One region of the Agrobacterium sp. 22-226-1 genome, then DNA from elsewhere that is predicted to be linked to it. Evidence: predicted binding sites of a transcription regulator. Region 1 holds the regulator's gene; the other holds the start of a gene.

Evidence for each region. The regulator PhoB, encoded in region 1, activates phosphate uptake and scavenging genes when phosphate is short. The targets are predictions, from matches to a motif close to TGTCATNNANCTGTCAT.
Region 2: a site for PhoB is predicted at 2,120-2,136, ahead of ACQZ5K_RS08485 (DUF3419 family protein). Genes of this name have one in related genera too.

The regions. Positions count from the first base shown of each region.
Region 1 is NZ_JBNWCP010000001.1:355,553-359,241, reverse strand. It holds gene ACQZ5K_RS01780 (GcrA family cell cycle regulator) at 1-530, shown strand, start outside; gene phoB (phosphate regulon transcriptional regulator PhoB) at 900-1,583, opposite strand; gene phoU (phosphate signaling complex protein PhoU) at 1,614-2,339, opposite strand; gene pstB (phosphate ABC transporter ATP-binding protein PstB) at 2,436-3,251, opposite strand; gene pstA (phosphate ABC transporter permease PstA) at 3,266-3,689, opposite strand, start outside.
Region 2 is NZ_JBNWCP010000004.1:93,195-96,883, reverse strand. It holds gene ACQZ5K_RS08500 (pyrophosphate--fructose-6-phosphate 1-phosphotransferase) at 1-71, shown strand, start outside; gene ACQZ5K_RS08495 (LysE family translocator) at 124-759, shown strand; gene ACQZ5K_RS08490 (transglycosylase SLT domain-containing protein) at 896-1,981, shown strand; gene ACQZ5K_RS08485 (DUF3419 family protein) at 2,180-3,430, shown strand; gene ACQZ5K_RS08480 (class I SAM-dependent methyltransferase) at 3,427-3,689, shown strand, end outside.

The DNA.
Region 1 (3,689 bases):
ACTGGACAGACGAACGAGTCGAAAAACTCAAGAAATTGTGGTCCGAGGGGCTTAGCGCCAGCCAGATAGCAGCGCAGCTGGGCGGCGTGAGCCGCAATGCCGTCATCGGCAAGGTCCATCGCCTCAACCTGCCGGGACGCGTGAAGGCCGGCGGCCCGGTTACTTCGGCGCGTTCCGCGCCCAAGCGCACCGCTGCCCCTGCCCCGCGCGCGACGAATTTCGCGACCCGCGTCAGCGCAGCACCTGCACGCGCCTTGAACCGCTCGAGCGCGGCAACGGCGCTGCACGAGGAGATCGATATCGAGACCGCCGAAGTTCTCGATTACGTTCCCTCCAAAAATGTCGTTACGCCGATTTCCCGCCGCCTGACGCTGACGGAACTGACGGAGCGCACCTGCAAGTGGCCGGTCGGCGATCCGCTGAAGGATGATTTCCATTTCTGCGGTTGTGAAGCACTGGAATCTTCGCCCTATTGCAAGTTCCATGCAAAGCTTGCCTACCAGCCGGTAAGCGAGCGTCGCAAGGCTTGAGTGTTGCGGCACGCATTCGACACTCAAAAACTACGGGCCTTCGGGCCCGTTTTTTTATGGCGGAATCCAAAGTGGTTCAAACGCGGAGCCCACGTTGTTTAAGAGGCGCTCCCAATCCCTGTTCTTGCGCATTCTCCGGATGTGAAGCCGCGATGGGCCCTTGCGGCAAATGCTCAGAATTTGTCGGCGACGTGCCGCGCCCTCCTCCCGTCAGGTTTCACCGCGCAATCCGGCTTTCAGCGGACCTTCTATCGCCTTCAAAAGAACAAGGATACGCATGTGCGGAAGGTTCAAAATCGAAAGGCCCGACACCGTTCCTTCTGATTTGGGGGGAATTTATCCCGGGTGAAACCATCGGTTTCGGTTTTCTCAGGCTTCCATTGAATATCCGGCGCCGCGCACGGTGCGGATGACATCCTGCATGTGCGAAAAATTGAGCGCCTTGCGCAGACGTCCGACATGCACGTCGACGGTACGTTCATCCACATAGATATCGTGACCCCAGACGCCATCCAGCAACTGCGAGCGGGAAAACACCCGGCCGGGAGAGGTCATCAGGAATTCCAGCAAGCGGAATTCCGTCGGGCCGAGGCGTACTTCGCGGCTCTTGCGGTGAACGCGATGGGTCTCACGATCCAGTTCGATATCCCCGCATTTCAGCACCGAAGACAGAACCTCGGGGCGGGCCCGACGCAGCATGGCCTTGACGCGGGCCATGAGTTCCGGCGTCGAAAACGGCTTGACGACATAATCGTCCGCGCCGGTGGCAAGACCGCGAACCCGTTCGCTTTCTTCGCCGCGCGCCGTCAGCATGATGATGGGCAGGCGCTCGGTTTCCGGCCGCATCCTGAGCCGACGGCACAGTTCGATACCGGAAACGCCGGGAAGCATCCAATCCAGGATAAGGAGGTCCGGAATACGTTCCTGCAGCCTGATTTCTGCCTCGTCTCCACGGGGTATCGTGTCGACGTCATATCCCTCAGCCTCGAGATTGTAACGAAGCAGGACGCTCAGCGCTTCCTCGTCTTCCACAACTGCAATCTTGGGCACCATATACTAACTCCGCAAGCCGTTGCCTGTCTGTTACTCGGTCACCGAACCGAGCGTGTTGGAACTGTCGTCCTTCGGACGTTCGCCCTCCGGTTGGCTGCCGGTGGTCATGTAATAGATCGTCTCGGCGATATTGGTGGCGTGGTCGCCGATACGCTCGATGTTCTTGGCGCAGAACAGGAGATGCGTGCAGGTGGTGATATTGCGCGGATCTTCCATCATATAGGTCAGAAGCTCACGGAAGAGCGACGTGTACATGGCGTCGATTTCCTCGTCGCGCTCGCGAATGGCATTGGCCTTCTCGGCGGAACGCGTGGAATAGACGTCCAGCACTTCCTTGAGCTGCACCAGCGCCAGTTCCGACAGGTGTTCGATGCCACGGGCAAGCTTGCGCGGCACGCCGGTGCCGGCAACCGCAATCACACGCTTGGCGGTGTTCTTGCCAAGGTCGCCGACACGCTCAAGGTCAGCGGCGATACGCAGCGTGCCAATGATCTCGCGAAGGTCTGCCGCCATCGGCTGGCGTTTGGCGATGGTGACGATGGCCTTGTCGCCGATCTCGCGCTCGGCGTGGTCGAGGATCGCATCGTCGGAAATGACCTTCTGGGCGAGCGCGGCATCGGAATTGACGAGCGCACGCACGGCGTCGGCGCACATCTGCTCCGCAAGACCGCCCATTTCGGCGATGCGGCGCGTCAGAAACTTCAATTCATCGTCATAAACGGAAACGATGTGCGAATGGGTCGTTGTCTGTGTCATGGTCTAGTCCTCCGGCTTGGCCTGCATGCGCGTACCCGGAAGCGGGCACGGCAGAAGCACCAGTCTTGTACGGTTTCGATAAAGCGCCGGCCGGGATCAGCCGAAGCGGCCCATGATGTAATCCTGCGTGCGCTGGTCATCCGGATTGGTGAACATCTTGTCGGTTTCGTTTTCCTCGACAAGATGACCAAGATGGAACATGGCCGTGCGCTGGGAAACACGCGCCGCCTGCTGCATGGAGTGCGTGACGATGACGATGGTGTAATTGGTGCGCAGCTCGTGGATCAATTCTTCGACCTTTGCGGTCGCGATAGGGTCGAGAGCCGAGCAGGGCTCGTCCATCAGGATCACTTCCGGGCTGACGGCAACTGCGCGTGCGATGCACAGACGCTGCTGCTGACCGCCGGAAAGACCGGTGCCGGATTCGTGCAGACGATCCTTAACCTCGTTCCAGAGACCCGCCTTCTGCAGGCTCTGCTCGACGATCTGGTCCATATCCGCCTTGTTGCGGGCGAGACCATGGATGCGCGGGCCGTAGGAAATGTTTTCGTAGATCGACTTCGGGAAGGGATTCGGCTTCTGGAACACCATGCCGACGCGGGCGCGCAATTCCACGACGTCAATCGCCTGATCGTAGATATCGTCGGTGTCGAGCGTGATCTTGCCGGTGACCCGGCAACCGTCAATCGTGTCGTTCATACGGTTCAGGGTACGCAGGAAGGTGGATTTGCCGCAGCCGGACGGGCCGATAAGCGCGGTCACCGTATTTTCCCGAACGTTGAGGTTCACGTCGTAAAGCGCGCGCTTTTCGCCGTAATAAACCGAAACGTCCTTGCCGATCATCTTGTATGAGACTTCATTCATTTTCTTGTCCAGCGCCTTTTCAACTGCTGCTTCCGACAACATGTTCATTGCTCAAGCTCCTTCTACCAGCGCCGTTCGAAGCGGCGACGCAACAGGATTGCGCCAACATTCATGACGATGAGGAACAGAAGCAGGATGATGATAGCGCCGGATGTCCTTTCGACAAAGGCGCGCTCGGCTTCGTTCGCCCACATGTAAATCTGCACCGGCAGGGCCGTGGACGGATCCATCGGCGTTGTCGGGTAATTCGCTACGAATGCCACCATGCCGATCAGGAGCAGCGGCGCCGTTTCGCCCAGCGCGTGGGCGAGGCCGATGATGGTGCCGGTCAGAATGCCGGGCATGGCGAGCGGCAGCACATGGTGGAAGATCGTCTGCATCTTGGAAGCGCCGAGGCCGAGGGCGGCGGCGCGGATTGACGGCGGCACGGCCTTCAGGGCAGCGCGGGTCGCGATGATGATCGTCGGCAGGGTCATCAGCGTCAGG
Region 2 (3,689 bases), on a different contig from region 1:
ATTTCGACCTCTCTGCAAAATGGTTTACCGAAGTGATGGAACACGTCGGTCAGCCGTTCACAGCGGCCTGATTTTACGATAGGCTAAAATAATACGGCGACAGGGAGGGCAAGGAGGAAGAGAATGTCTGGACAGGCCTGGCTGATTTTTTGTGCAGCATGTGCCGTTGTGTTCGCACTCCCCTCTCCCCTTGTATTCTCTGTCGCCTCTTATGCCGCCATTCGCGGCAAAAAGACGGTCTTCGCCTCCGTCATCGGCGGCGCGCTCGGCATCGTCACGGCCATGACGATTTCCGCCATTCCGGTGGCCGGTCTCGTCTGGCTGCCGCAATCCTTCGTGGAAATCGTGCAATGGGCCGGCATTGGCTGGCTGATGCTGTTTCTCCTGTGGACCTTCGCCACACCTGCCGCCCAGGCCGCCAATGCCGATAATGACAACCTGCCGGGCAAATCCTGGAGCGGTATTTTCCGCGATTGTTACGCCATTGCCGCCCTGCGCCCGCGCTACTTCGCTTTCTTTCTGGCGTTGCTGCCGCAATTCGTGTCCACCTCCGGCAATGCAATTGAAACGCTTGCCATGGCGCAGGCCGCCATCCTGCTTCTGGTGCTGGTGATTCTGACCGCGCAGGCGCTGTTTGCCGGGCCTACTCTGGCGATGGTGCGCCGCATGTCGGGCGATAAAAAAATCCGGCCGAAATACCGCACCCACTTCATTTCCGGCCGCGCCGTCAGCGCCGGATACAGGCGCATCGCGGCCTGAAAAACCGCCCGAAAGCCGGGGAGAAACGTCCCGGCTTGCCGCTATCCTTACAATAGGTTAATGAAGGCGCGACGGGACACTGCCTGCTTCGCTCGACGCGGGGGTATCGAAAGACAGGCATAACGAAGGCGGCAACATGCGAAATTCGGGAAAATTCCGCGGAAGAAGTGCACTTCTTCTGTCTTCCACCGTGGGTCTGGCACTGGCATTGAGCGCATGCACCAGCGTCGAATATACCGCCAAGGAAGGGCCGAACGGCCCGAAGATCGCAACGGTCAATCCGGCGACCACTCCTGCGCAAACATCGGCGCAGCCGGCAACGGCCGAAGCAGCAGCGGGCGCGACCCCGGTAGCAGCAGCAACGGTGCAGACCGCCGAAACCGCAACCCCTTCCCAGCCTGCAGCACTTCCCACCGCAGTCGCCGTCAAGGGCGGACGCGTGGCGCTGCCGCCGGCTTCTGAAATTGCTGCAGCCGCAGCCATCACCGCCCAGATGCAACCGCAACAGAACGAAGTCGCCCAAGCTGGTGTGACGACATCTGCGCCGACCACGGCCACGGCGCTCGCACCGACAAGCGCCACTCCGGCGGCCACAGCCATCGAAACGGCTGACGTGGTGGCCAAGCCGGCTGCCCATAATGCCGCCGCCGATCTGCCGCAGGTGGTTGCCGTCAAGGGCAGCTTCCCGCCTGCACCGCCGCCGCCCGGCTCGCCCTCCATCGGCACCGAACTGACGGCGGAACGCAAAGTCATTCCGCTGCCGAAGCCGGACAGCACGGTTCTGGCCTATGCCGCCGGCCCCACCAATGCCGCGCTGGCCGCCATCCGCCAGAACGAATCGATGACGGCGCCGCTCAATTCCGCCCCGGCCGGACGTGAAAAGCTGAGCGGCCTTATTACCAAATACGCCACCATGTATGATGTGCCGGAAGATCTGGTTCACCGCGTCGTGCAGCGCGAGAGCCGATATAATCCCGGCGCCTATAGCAGCGGCAATTTCGGCCTGATGCAGATCCGGCACGCCACGGCCCGCTCCATGGGCTTCGATGGCCCCGCCTCCGGCCTTTTCGATGCCGAAACCAACCTCAAATACGCCGTCAAATATCTGCGCGGCGCATGGGTTGTGGCCGGCAACGACCGCGACAACGCGGTCCGGCTTTATGCGCGCGGTTATTATTACGACGCCAAGCGCAAGGGCATGCTGCACGTTCTGCGCAAGTGATTGCCTCCGCTCCGTTATGCGAATGCAACCGCGCGGCTTTTCTCAAGCCGCCGGGTGTTTTCATTTCGTCATCCTGATTGGGCGGCGCGGGCTGGTTTTCCACCGACACCCCTATTCCCCCGCTTTGCCCACAGCCCCTGTCATCAAATTGTAGTGTCACGGCTGTAGACGCCTCTCAATCGACTGAGAGGTGAACATATGACGAGTGCGGCACCCAAGACCGGCTTCAGCAAGAACACGAAACTGAAGTCCGCATTGCTCCAGCACAAGGCACTCTCCAAAAGCGGTCTGTCCGAGCGCTTCTTCGGCGTCCTCTTTTCCGGCCTCGTCTATCCGCAGATATGGGAAGACCCGGAAATCGACATGGAAGCGATGGAGCTTGGCGAAGGTCATCGCATCGTCACCATCGGCTCGGGCGGCTGCAACATGCTGGCCTATCTCTCCCGCAATCCGGCCAGCATCGATGTCGTGGACCTCAACCCGCACCACATCGCGCTGAACAAGCTGAAGCTCGCCGCCTTCCGCCATCTGCCCGCCCATCAGGACGTGGTGCGCCACTTCGGCCGCGCCAATACGCACAGCAACAGCCACGGCTACGACCGCTTCATCGCCGAGCATCTCGACGCCACGACCAAGGCTTACTGGTCGAAGCGCACCCTTTCCGGCCGCCGCCGCATCTCTGTCTTCGACAGGAATATCTATCGCACCGGCCTGCTCGGCCGCTTCATCGGCGCCGGCCATCTCATGGCCCGGCTGCACGGCGTGAAGCTCACCGAAATGGCCAAAACCCGCACGCTGGACGAACAGCGCCAGTTTTTCGACAGCAAGGTGGCGCCATTGTTCGACAAGCCGGTGGTGCGCTGGCTGACGAAGCGCAAAAGCTCGCTGTTCGGCCTCGGCATTCCGCCCCGGCAATATGACGAACTGGCCAGCCTTTCCGCCAATGGCACGGTTGCATCCGTGCTGAAGGAGCGGCTGGAAAAGCTCGCCTGCAACTTCCCGCTCAGCGACAATTATTTCGCCTGGCAGGCCTTTGCGCGCCGTTATCCCGAACCGCATGAGGGCGCGCTGCCCGCCTATCTCAAGCCGGAATATTACGAGACGATCCGCAACAACACCGCCCGCGTCGCGGTTCACCACGCCACCTATACCGAGCTTCTGTCCAGAAAGCCGGCAAGCGCCGTCGACCGTTATATCCTCCTCGATGCGCAGGACTGGATGACGGACACCCAGCTCAACGAATTGTGGTCGCAGATCAGCCGCACCGCCGCGCCCAGTGCGCGCGTCATCTTCCGCACCGCGGCCGAAAAGAGCGTCATCGAAGGCCGGCTTTCGCCTGACATCCGCAACCAGTGGGTCTATCTCGAAGAGCGCTCCAACGAGCTCAACGCCATGGACCGCTCGGCCATCTACGGTGGCTTCCATATCTATCAGAGGGCTATGGCATGAAAACCATCGGCGAGAATGTGGGCCTTGCAGACAGCGCGCATGCGAGCCTGATGGACCGCATGTATCGCCACCAGCGGCATATCTACGATATCACCCGCAAATATTACCTTCTCGGCCGTGACCGGACCATTTCCGGCCTCGATGTGCCGAAAGGCGGCACGCTGTTGGAAGTCGGCTGCGGCACCGGCCGCAACCTGCTGCTGGCCAGCCGCAAGTTTCCGCAGGCAAGACTGTTCGGCCTCGACATTTCCGCCGAAAT